Regions from separate parts of the Pseudoalteromonas mucoides genome, predicted to be linked through region 2. Evidence: predicted binding sites of a transcription regulator. Region 2 holds the regulator's gene; each other region holds the start of a gene.
The links. Region 2 encodes ArgR, which controls arginine synthesis, uptake and breakdown. Its sites were predicted from a motif close to ANTGAATANNTATTCANT; they were not measured.
Positions count from the first base shown of each region.

Region 1: a site for ArgR is predicted at 1,697-1,714, ahead of AAEU30_RS15155 (aspartate aminotransferase family protein). Genes of this name have one in related genera too.
Region 3: a site for ArgR is predicted at 1,915-1,932, ahead of AAEU30_RS15930 (ester cyclase). Genes of this name have one in related genera too.

Region 1 covers NZ_JBMMUC010000013.1:151,225-154,514, forward strand. Annotated here, with positions in the region: gene astA (arginine N-succinyltransferase) at 1-180, opposite strand, end outside; gene AAEU30_RS15155 (aspartate aminotransferase family protein) at 269-1,474, opposite strand; gene AAEU30_RS15160 (HDOD domain-containing protein) at 2,215-3,290, opposite strand, start outside.
Region 2 covers NZ_JBMMUC010000012.1:129,632-132,921, reverse strand. Annotated here, with positions in the region: gene ispB (octaprenyl diphosphate synthase) at 1-69, shown strand, start outside; gene mdh (malate dehydrogenase) at 166-1,101, opposite strand; gene argR (transcriptional regulator ArgR) at 1,352-1,819, shown strand; gene AAEU30_RS14245 (Dyp-type peroxidase) at 1,816-2,715, opposite strand; gene AAEU30_RS14240 (ABC transporter ATP-binding protein) at 2,751-3,290, opposite strand, start outside.
Region 3 covers NZ_JBMMUC010000014.1:141,748-145,037, forward strand. Annotated here, with positions in the region: gene AAEU30_RS15925 (ester cyclase) at 1-743, shown strand, start outside; gene AAEU30_RS15930 (ester cyclase) at 802-1,815, opposite strand; gene AAEU30_RS15935 (sodium:solute symporter family transporter) at 2,054-3,290, shown strand, end outside.

The DNA of each region.
Region 1 (3,290 bases), on a different contig from region 2:
CAAGTAGCCTTCATCACCCGGGTGAGATGCACTTTTTGCGAATGAGCTTACTGAATGGTCTATTTTCTTTTGTAATAACGCTTCGTTATTAGGTAAAGACGTAAAGCCATGCCCCGATTCGTGGGCAATTTTCAATAAAGCTGGGTAATCACATTGCTGGATTGGGCGAAGGATCATCATGAGTCCGCTTGCTCCCTTATAAATAACGGTAAAATTAGAATACTAGGGCAAGCTTGCTACTTGCCCTTGATCAGGTGAGACGAGTTGATTAACCGTTCACAACTGTAGCAACGGCTTTTTCAAAGCGTGCCATACCTTCACGGATATCTGCTTCTGGTATTACAAGTGAAGGTGTAAAACGCACAACATCAGCACCAGCGACTAACGACATAACACCTTCGTTGATACCGGCAACTAAAAACTCTTTTGCACGTCCTTTGTATTGCTCAGTTACAACAGCGCCGATTAATAAACCTTGACCACGGATTTCTGAAAACACTTTGTATTTATCATTAACAGCCGTTAGTAATTCACGGAATAATGCTTCTTTTGCTTTAACGCCAGCAAGTACCTCTGGCGTGTTAACTGTATCAAATGCAGCTTCACCTACGGCACAAGCCAATGGGTTACCACCATAAGTAGAACCATGAGTACCTACTTTTAAGTGCTTAGCAATTTCAGTCGTCGTTAGCATTGCGCCAATTGGAAAACCACCGCCTAATGCTTTAGCAGACGTTAAAATATCAGGAGTAACACCTAAACCTTGATAAGCGTATAGTTCACCTGTACGGCCTACACCTGTTTGTACTTCATCAAAAATAAGTAGTGCGTTATGTTTAGTACACAGCTCACGAACGCCTTTAGCAAATTCGTCAGTTGGCGAAACAATACCGCCCTCACCTTGTAGAGGCTCCATCATTACAGCACATGTTTTGTCTGAAATTAGTTTTTCAAAAGCAGCTAAATCGTTGTAATCACAATGTACGATGTCACCTGGCTTAGGGCCAAAACCGTCAGAGTAAGCAGCTTGACCACCTACTGTTACAGTAAAGAATGTACGGCCGTGGAAACCTTTATTAAATGCAATGATTTGTGACTTTTCTGCACCAAATTCTTCAAGCGCTAAACGGCGCGCTAATTTAAGCGCCGCTTCATTTGCTTCTGCACCTGAGTTGGCAAAATAAACTTTTTCAGCAAATGTAGCATCAACTAGCTTTTTAGCTAGGCGAAGCGCAGGTTCATTGGTCATTACATTTGATAAATGCCAAATCTTCTCGCCTTGCTCTTTTAATGCATTAACTAATGCAGGATGACAATGGCCTAGACAGTTAACAGCTATACCACCAGCAAAATCGATGTATTCGCGGTCTTGCTGATCCCATACACGTGAGCCTTCGCCACGAACTGGAATAACGCTTGAAGGTGCGTAGTTTGGTACCATTACTTGATCAAATAATTCGCGATTGACTGTCATTTTGTATCCTCTTAATTGTGATATCACAGAGAGTGTGAATAATTGAATGATGGACTGATGCACCATTCCCTTTGGCGTAAATGAGCATAGCTTAAATTGCCCAAAAATACTCTCTGGTTCAATTTTCAGAAGGTCATTATTTCAGAGTTTTGTGCTGTTGTCTCTTAGAAAACTTTCATGCAGGCCTTGTTATTCAAGGCTTTGAGATATTATTTCATAGATAGTGAATAACTATTTACACTATTTTATAACCAAGACTTTCTTGCATAAGTCTGCCTAGTTACTCACTGAGCACACCTTTAGCTCATAAACTAAAGCAGAGTTTTAAACTGACTAATGAATGAATAGTCGCAAAAAAATTAACAAAAAATTTATGAAATAAGGGCGTGTTGACCTTTCAGGGTTAAAATTTGTTCAAACTAGGGGCGATTTAATCGCGGCGCGAGATTAGTAACCTAGTGGGCTCGATAACTGCTCCTGCGTTATTCTACTTACTCACATCCATGTGATAATAAGTAAAAATTGAGCAAAGCTTCCGCGTCCTGCTCACGCCCCTTACCTACATCCATGTAGGTAACAAAGAGTTAATCGCCCCTAGGAAAAACCTGAAGGGCAGCACGTGTTTGGCATTGATGCTGCGTTATCGCCTATTTATGGGGAACAACCACACTACATAGGCTCCGCCTTGCCTAAATACCAAACACACTGCTGCAAATTCAACCTCGAAAGATAAACACGCCCTAGTCAATTTTTATGTGAAAGTTCTGGAAATTGGTTTTTTCTAGCTGGTTTAGTTCCGATTTAGTGAAATTGAAAAACTCAAACCATCGCGCTGTTTCATCACTTTCTACCATTTGGTGCTCAACCAGGGTGAGGTGCTGAGAATAACAGCGAGCCTTTTGTATCACCTCTGTTAAAGGTAATAATGAATCGCCTTTGTCTAGCGGCGTTGTAAGTTGCTGCATAACAAACTTAAAAGGTAAAAAGCGAAACGCCATTTTATCAATCACCTTTTGCGTAACCTTTAAAGAGTGCTCACTTAGCAAAGTGCTTAAAAAAAGCGGATCGGGCTTGAGCTCTAATAAAGCCGTGTGTAAATCTTTTTGCTGTTCTTCACGCGCTAAGCTTACTTTTCGTTGCCATACTAATTCAAAGGTACGCAAATAGAGCCGTACCAAAGCAATCTTACCTACGTCTAATAACATACCTAGGGTAAATGCATGAATTTCGTTTACACCATTTAATTTAGCTAACTCTTGTGCTGCAATAGCACAAGCCATTGAGTTATCGCGCAAGCGACGCTTTAATAGCGGGAATGGCTCAGTGCTATGAGGCATCCAATGGCGTACCGCAAAAGTTGGCACTACAAATTGTAAGTTATCAAGCCCTATATAACGCAGGGCTAAAGACGGATTATCGACTTTAACAGAGGTATGTTTATTGCGCTGAGTTCGGTAGTACGGCAGGTTTACAAAGGTCACAAGTTCACGACCTAGCCAGCTCAAGTCGTTTACTAATGGCTCCAAACGACCTACGGATGCTGATTTAACTGACAGAATATCTAAAATTGCCGGAATATTATCTTCGATGCCAATTGTTTCATGAATAATGGTATCGATATCAGCTAGCTGCTTTTGCATTGCACTTTCTATAACTTGATGCAGCTGCTCACTCGCTTGTGCACGGTATTTATGATGGGCTGTACTGGATTTCTGACGCTTTGTTTGCGCTGCAACTTCCACTTCAAGTAAAGTGCGTTGCTCCATCGCATCACCGTAATCGATATCTAAAGTATGAATGTAACCTATTTGACGCT
Region 2 (3,290 bases):
TTAGCTGATTCACCTTATAAAGAAGCGTTAGTTAGCCTAGCCCGTATTGCGGTTGACCGAAACCACTAAAAACACGTATTACAATATATAACACTTCGAGCATAAAAAAAGCCTGCAAAAGCAGGCTTTTTTATTACCACCAACTACTTGGCAGTAATAACAAGATTATGCATTGATGAAATCAACACCCTCTTGAATGTCTTTTTTCAGTGTATCTAACATGTCGTTTTTAGCTTGTTGCTCAAACGCACTTAGCTCACCATAAGAAAGAATTTCTTCTACGCCGTTTTTACCTAAACGTACAGGGTGTGCAAAGTATTCTGCATCACCATCTTCAATAGCTACGTAAGCGTAATCTACAACGTCTTCACCTTGTAAGCCCTTAACTAGAGACATGCAAAAACGAGCTGCTGCAGCACCCATTGATAATGTAGCTGAACCGCCACCTGCTTTAGCATTTACTACTTCAGTACCTGCATTTTGGATACGTGGAGTAAGAGCAGCAACTTCTTCATCAGTGAAAGTAACACCTTCAACTTGAGAAAGTAGAGGTAGAATAGTTGTGCCTGAGTGGCCACCAATTACTGGTACTTTTACAGTTGCAACATCAACACCTTTAAGCTCAGCAACAAATGCTTCTGAACGAATTACGTCAAGCGTTGTAATACCGAAAACACGGTTTGCATCATAAGTACCCGCTTTTTTGAATACTTCCGCAACGATTGGCACAGTGCCGTTTACAGGGTTAGTGATGATACCTACTAATGCTTTAGGGCAGTTAGCAACAATACCTTCAGCTAATGTTTTGATGATTCCAGCATTTACGTTGAATAAATCAGCACGATCCATACCTGGCTTACGCGGCATACCAGCAGGGATAAGTACAATATCACAACCAGTTAACGCTTGATCTAATGCGTCAGCACCAAAACCTGCAACTTTAACATCTGTTGGGATGTGAGAAAGGTCAACAGCAACACCAGGAACAACTGGCGCAACGTCATATAGTGATAACTCAGAGCCAGCTGGTAAACCTGTTTTTAATAATAAAGACAACGCTTGACCGATACCGCCTGCAGCACCTAATACAGCAACTTTCATGGGAATTCTCCGTAATTTAAGGTAGAAAATATTTGTGGCACTAAGATAAAGAAATTAGCGCCTAAAAACAAATTTATCCTGCTTATTTTGCATATAATTTCGACCATAGTTGTAAATAAACTGTTCTATCGACAAAAGTATACCTCAAACAGCGACTTATTAGCTCTATTCACTAATAAAAACAACTACTGCATAAATATTCATTTTTGTGTAGAATTTAGGACATCAAACAACAAAGCAGAAAAATGACATGCAACCACAAGATAAGCAAGAAGCGTTAGTTAAAGCCTTTAAATCACTTTTAAAAGAAGAAAACTTTGGTTCTCAAGGCGAAATTGTTGATGCCTTAAAAGAGCAAGGCTTTGATAATATAAGCCAAAGTAAAGTCTCACGCATGTTAAGTAAGTTTGGTGCAGTACGAACCCGTAACGCAAAACAAGAAATGGTTTACTGCTTGCCTGCAGAAATGGGTGTACCCACAGCAAAAAGCCCGCTACGCCAGCTGGTTATTGATATTATGCATAACGAAATGATGATCATCATTCGTACCAGCCCAGGTGCCGCCCAATTAATTGCTCGTTTGCTCGACTCTTTAGGTAAAGCCGATGGCGTGTTAGGCACCATTGCTGGCGACGATACAATATTTATTGCACCAGCAAAAATATCTGAAATAGATATCACACTAGAGCGTGTACGCATCTTATTCGATACCGTTTAAAGTTGTTTTAAAAAGTTAATTGATGGGGCGAAAAAAGCAGAGCCCATATCGGCTTGCGTAAAGTCGAGCCAATGGTCGTAGCAATCGCCCTGCCCTAACCTACTTTTTAATACTGTTTCAAATGCATCGCCTTGCGCTGCACAGCTAATCGATAAAACTCCTTGCTCATAAACATCACCATAAGGCATGCTTTGGCTTAACAATAAAGCCTGACCGTGCTCATCTTTGAGCTCAGTACGTACCGCATGGCTAGTATCAACGCTAGGCTCTAATAAGTTATTATCTAACCGAGTACGACCCATTATTTGTTCTTGCTCATTGAGCGATAAATGCTGCCAAACACTTAGGTCATGTTTATAACGTTGAACATGGATATAACTGCCTTGATCTTCAAAATGCCCAGGGTTACTTACCAACGCCGTAACACGCTTTTGTCGGCCATGGGGAGTATTTCCACCTAAAATAAAGCCATTGAAATCGCGACCATCTAAAAACCGAAAATTACGCACTTGTTCAACTAATTCAACATCAGGAGCGAACAACTGCAGTATTTGTAACGCAAAAAGGTGGTTTACATCTTCTCGATCAGAACGTATTTGTACAAACAAATCAAAAGGTTGAGCCCCCATCACATGATCGTTATGAGTAATATTAGGAAAGCTTTGAAGTTGACTTGGAATAAATTCAGGTAATATATGCGGCCAGTACTGTGCACCTACAGCAACAAAACTAGATAGCATTGATTCTGAAAATTGATCGGCAAACTCATCCTGAATAGCACTAACTCGCTTTAATTTTTTGCGTAGCGACTCATCATGACCATCAAATACATTAAAAAACAAATGCAAACCGTGTAAGTTTGCTTCAGCACAAATCCCTGATTGCGCTTGCGCCATGGAACATCCTTAACTTAAATTGGACACAGCTTTAATTATTTATCAGTAAAAAAATTTACCGTGTGTGGTTTTATTTTTATTGTAACTAGGTCATTTATATCAAATGACTGCGCTAGTTCAGCGGCAACTTCAATCTCTTGCTCATTCACGACTACTTTATAAACATAGCTTGAACCAATAAAACGACGGCTTAGCACCTTAACTGTTTGCTCACATTGCACCGAGGCCGGCGTTAGAGTTAAATGATGCGGGCGAATATATAGCTGTCCACTATCTGTACTATGGTGATGCGCAATAAGCGATTCGACCACTCCGTAGCATGTCGAATATTCAGTCGCCGTTAATACATCTGCATTTAAGTATATGCCCTGACCTAGAAACTCTGCAACCACCTTTGAGTTTGGAGCGTTAAAAAGCTGCTCTGGCGTGCCTTGTTGTGCAATTTTCCCTCGATGCATTACAGCCAACGTATCAGAAAACGCAAATGCCTCTTCTTTTGAGTGAGTAACAAACACGGCTGAAACCTGCTGATTTTTAATAATGCGGCGAATATCAGCAATTAATTCAAAACGAAC
Region 3 (3,290 bases), on a different contig from region 2:
ATTATACCGGCTCATTTGAAAAGCCATGGCTTGATATCCCCCCTACAGGCCACCAAGTGAGCATGCGTTTTCATGAATTTTATCGCATAAAAAATAACAAAGTAGTTGAAGTACAAGCTATTTGGGATATTCCTGAAGTAATGATGCAAGCCAATGTGTGGCCGCTCTCTGCTAGCTTAGGAAAAGAGTGGCATGTACCAGGCCCTGCCTCTCAAGATGGGTTAATCACAAGCCCATATAATACAGAGCAAGCAGCGCAAAGCTTAAAACTTGTCGGCGATATGTGTGAGCATCTGGGGTTTTATGCAACAGGTGGCATAGCAGCTATGAAGCTAGAACAGTTTTGGCACCCACACTGTAGCTGGTATGGACCAAGTACTATAGGGACCGCACGGGGTATAAAAGGCTTTAGAAACTGGCACCAAATTCCATTTTTGAACGCCCTACCCAACCGTGTAGGCGATGCTAGCAAAGGTTATTTGTTTGCCGATGCAAACTATGTTGGGTTTACCGCATGGCCAGGTATGAGCATGACCATAAGCCACGATGGATGGCTAGGTATTGCACCTGCAAATCAAAACATTACCATGCGAAGCTTAGATTTTTGGCGTACTGAAAACAACCTCATCCGCGAAAATTGGGTATTAATAGATATGCTCGACGTTTACAATCAAATTGGCGTAGACGTACTCGCACGTATGAAAGAGCTTAGCAAAGCGCGCTACTTAAACTTTGCTCCCTAACTGCCCGTAAAATGTAAAAAGCTCTGTAATAACAGAGCTTTTTTAAATATTAACCGTACTATGTCCCTGGGTTTGCAATACTTTGAGTGCGTTTTAAAATATCTAACCCTTGCTGTTTTAGCCAGTAAGGAATATCAATAATAACCCAGTTTTCCACGAGTTTATCCCCTTCACGATGATAAACATCAACTACACGCATATCAGCTGGGGTATTCGCACCAGGTAAGCCTAAAAACCCCCCAATCGCAGTATTAGATAAATTCGGCCAACCAAAAAAGCAGGCAAATTCATCTTCAGCAAAACGGCAAATGTGGCCATTAAACACTTTACCCGTTAACCCTTCTCTAAACGGGTACATGTGCTGTTGTTGGTATCGCTCAATAGTATATGTAGCACCTATGCCGGCAGGGCCATACCACGCCATGTTTTTATCCCATGTTTTTGCTAGTACTTCAGGCGGACACGTATCGATACCACTTATGTTAAGCGCTGTAAGGTTATCAATCATCTGATTCACCAGCGCCATGGTTTTTTTACTTTGCTCATCATTGCTTTTACCTAAGCGTATGCCATCGTGAGTACGCGGGCCTGGGTAAGTAAAGTATTGCCCAGTAGAGAGCGGTAGTGGATTTAAACCAACTTGCAACATTAACCCAATAATATCGACAAAAAAACCTGTTTCAATAATTTGCCCTTCTTTAACGCAGTTAAACTCAGCGTAGCGAATGGTCACCAGCTTATGAGAAGGGGCAATGCCTAGCCAATCGTTATCGAATAAGCCCATAAAGTGACCCATACTCATTACCCACTCGCCGCCATCCGCTTCACTTTGCCCTGCAATAAAAATATCTTCACGGCGTTGCAATGCACTAAAAGATCGAAATAACGGCTGCCAAACTTGTGCAATGACAGCATTAGCATTATTCAGCTCATTAAACGGGTGAACCCCTTTAAAACGGTAATCATCCGTCATGTATTTATTAAATACTAAATTTAAATCAGTACCTTGCGTTTTTTCTAATGCAGCATGGAATTGACGAACTAGCTGCTTATTATTGATTGTTTCTGCCATGATGTTTCCTTGTTGTTTTCGCAGTCAAATTTAAACTCTCAAGCCGCACATAAATATGCATTAGCAAAATGTATTCTATTTAAAGAGTAATTAAAAGCCTGTGAATAATAAGTTATAAATTGGTTTAAAATAATACTAATGACAATTGACTTCGAAGTCAAAGTGATTCATGATGATTCAAAATAAAAAATACAAATAGGCTCTTAAGCCCGTAAAACCTAATCTAACAGGATTAATTATGAATGATTTTGGATTATTGAATTGGAGCATTCTCATCGGGTACATTATTGCTAATCTCATACTAGGATTTGTAATAAGTAAAAAGGTGAGTAGTGCTAATGACTTTTATATTGGCAGAAAAACTACACCATGGTGGGCCATCGGCATATCGGTAGTGGCTACCTATGTAAGTGCCCTTACCTTTTTAGGCGCACCTGCGTGGTCATACAAAGAAGGCCTTTCTGTTATTGCTATTCACTTAAACTACCCACTGGTTATTGTGGCAGTGGTGTGTTTGTTTTTCCCGTTTTTTTATAATGCCGGTGTCGCGTCTATTTACGAGTACCAAGAACGGCGATTTGGAAAAAAAGCTCGTATTTTAATCTCCACAATTTGGCTTATTTCGCAAACAATGGGCTCAGCCGCTGTCCTTTATGCCACATCCTTAGTACTGGCATTTATTGTTGATATAAACGTTATTACGGCGATATTTTTAGTCACTATTATCGCTCTTATTTACACCATGCTAGGTGGCATAACCGCTGTTATTTGGACTGATGTAATTCAGTCGGGCATTTTGTTTATTGGCGCTGGTATTATTATGTATGCGCTAATTACCTCTATGGACGGTTCATTTAGTTCAACACTGACAGAGTTAAAAACAAAAGGTAAGTTAGACCCGCTCAACTTCTCGTTCGACTTTACACAAGTGACCACCGTATGGTCCGGTGTGCTAGCCATGTCGCTGTACCATATTACTGTGTATGGCACTAACCAAATGATGGTACAACGCACGCTTGCAGCTAAAAATATTGGTGATGCCAAAAAGTCGTACCTACTTATGGGCTTCATTGCATTTTTTATTTACCTCTTTTTTATAGTTATGGGTGTGTTGTTTTATAGCTATTACGGTGGACGCACATTTGAAAACGACAATTTAATTATCCTACAGTTTGCAGCCGATTATGGCCTACCAGGATTAATGGGGATTATAGCTGCAGCAGTCATGGCAGCTTCTATGTCGAGCCTTGATTCAGCACTTAATTCGCTTTCGACTATTAGCACCATCGACTTTTATAAAAAGTACTTTGCGCCAGATAAAAATGATGTCCATTACTTAAACGTTACTCGTTTATTTACCTTAGGGTGGGCTGTGATCATTATTGTGCCTGCAATTATGTACCACCTTTATAGCGAAGGCTCAATTTTAGAAATACTCACCAAAGTTGGCTCTTACTTTGTTGGTGCTCAGCTGG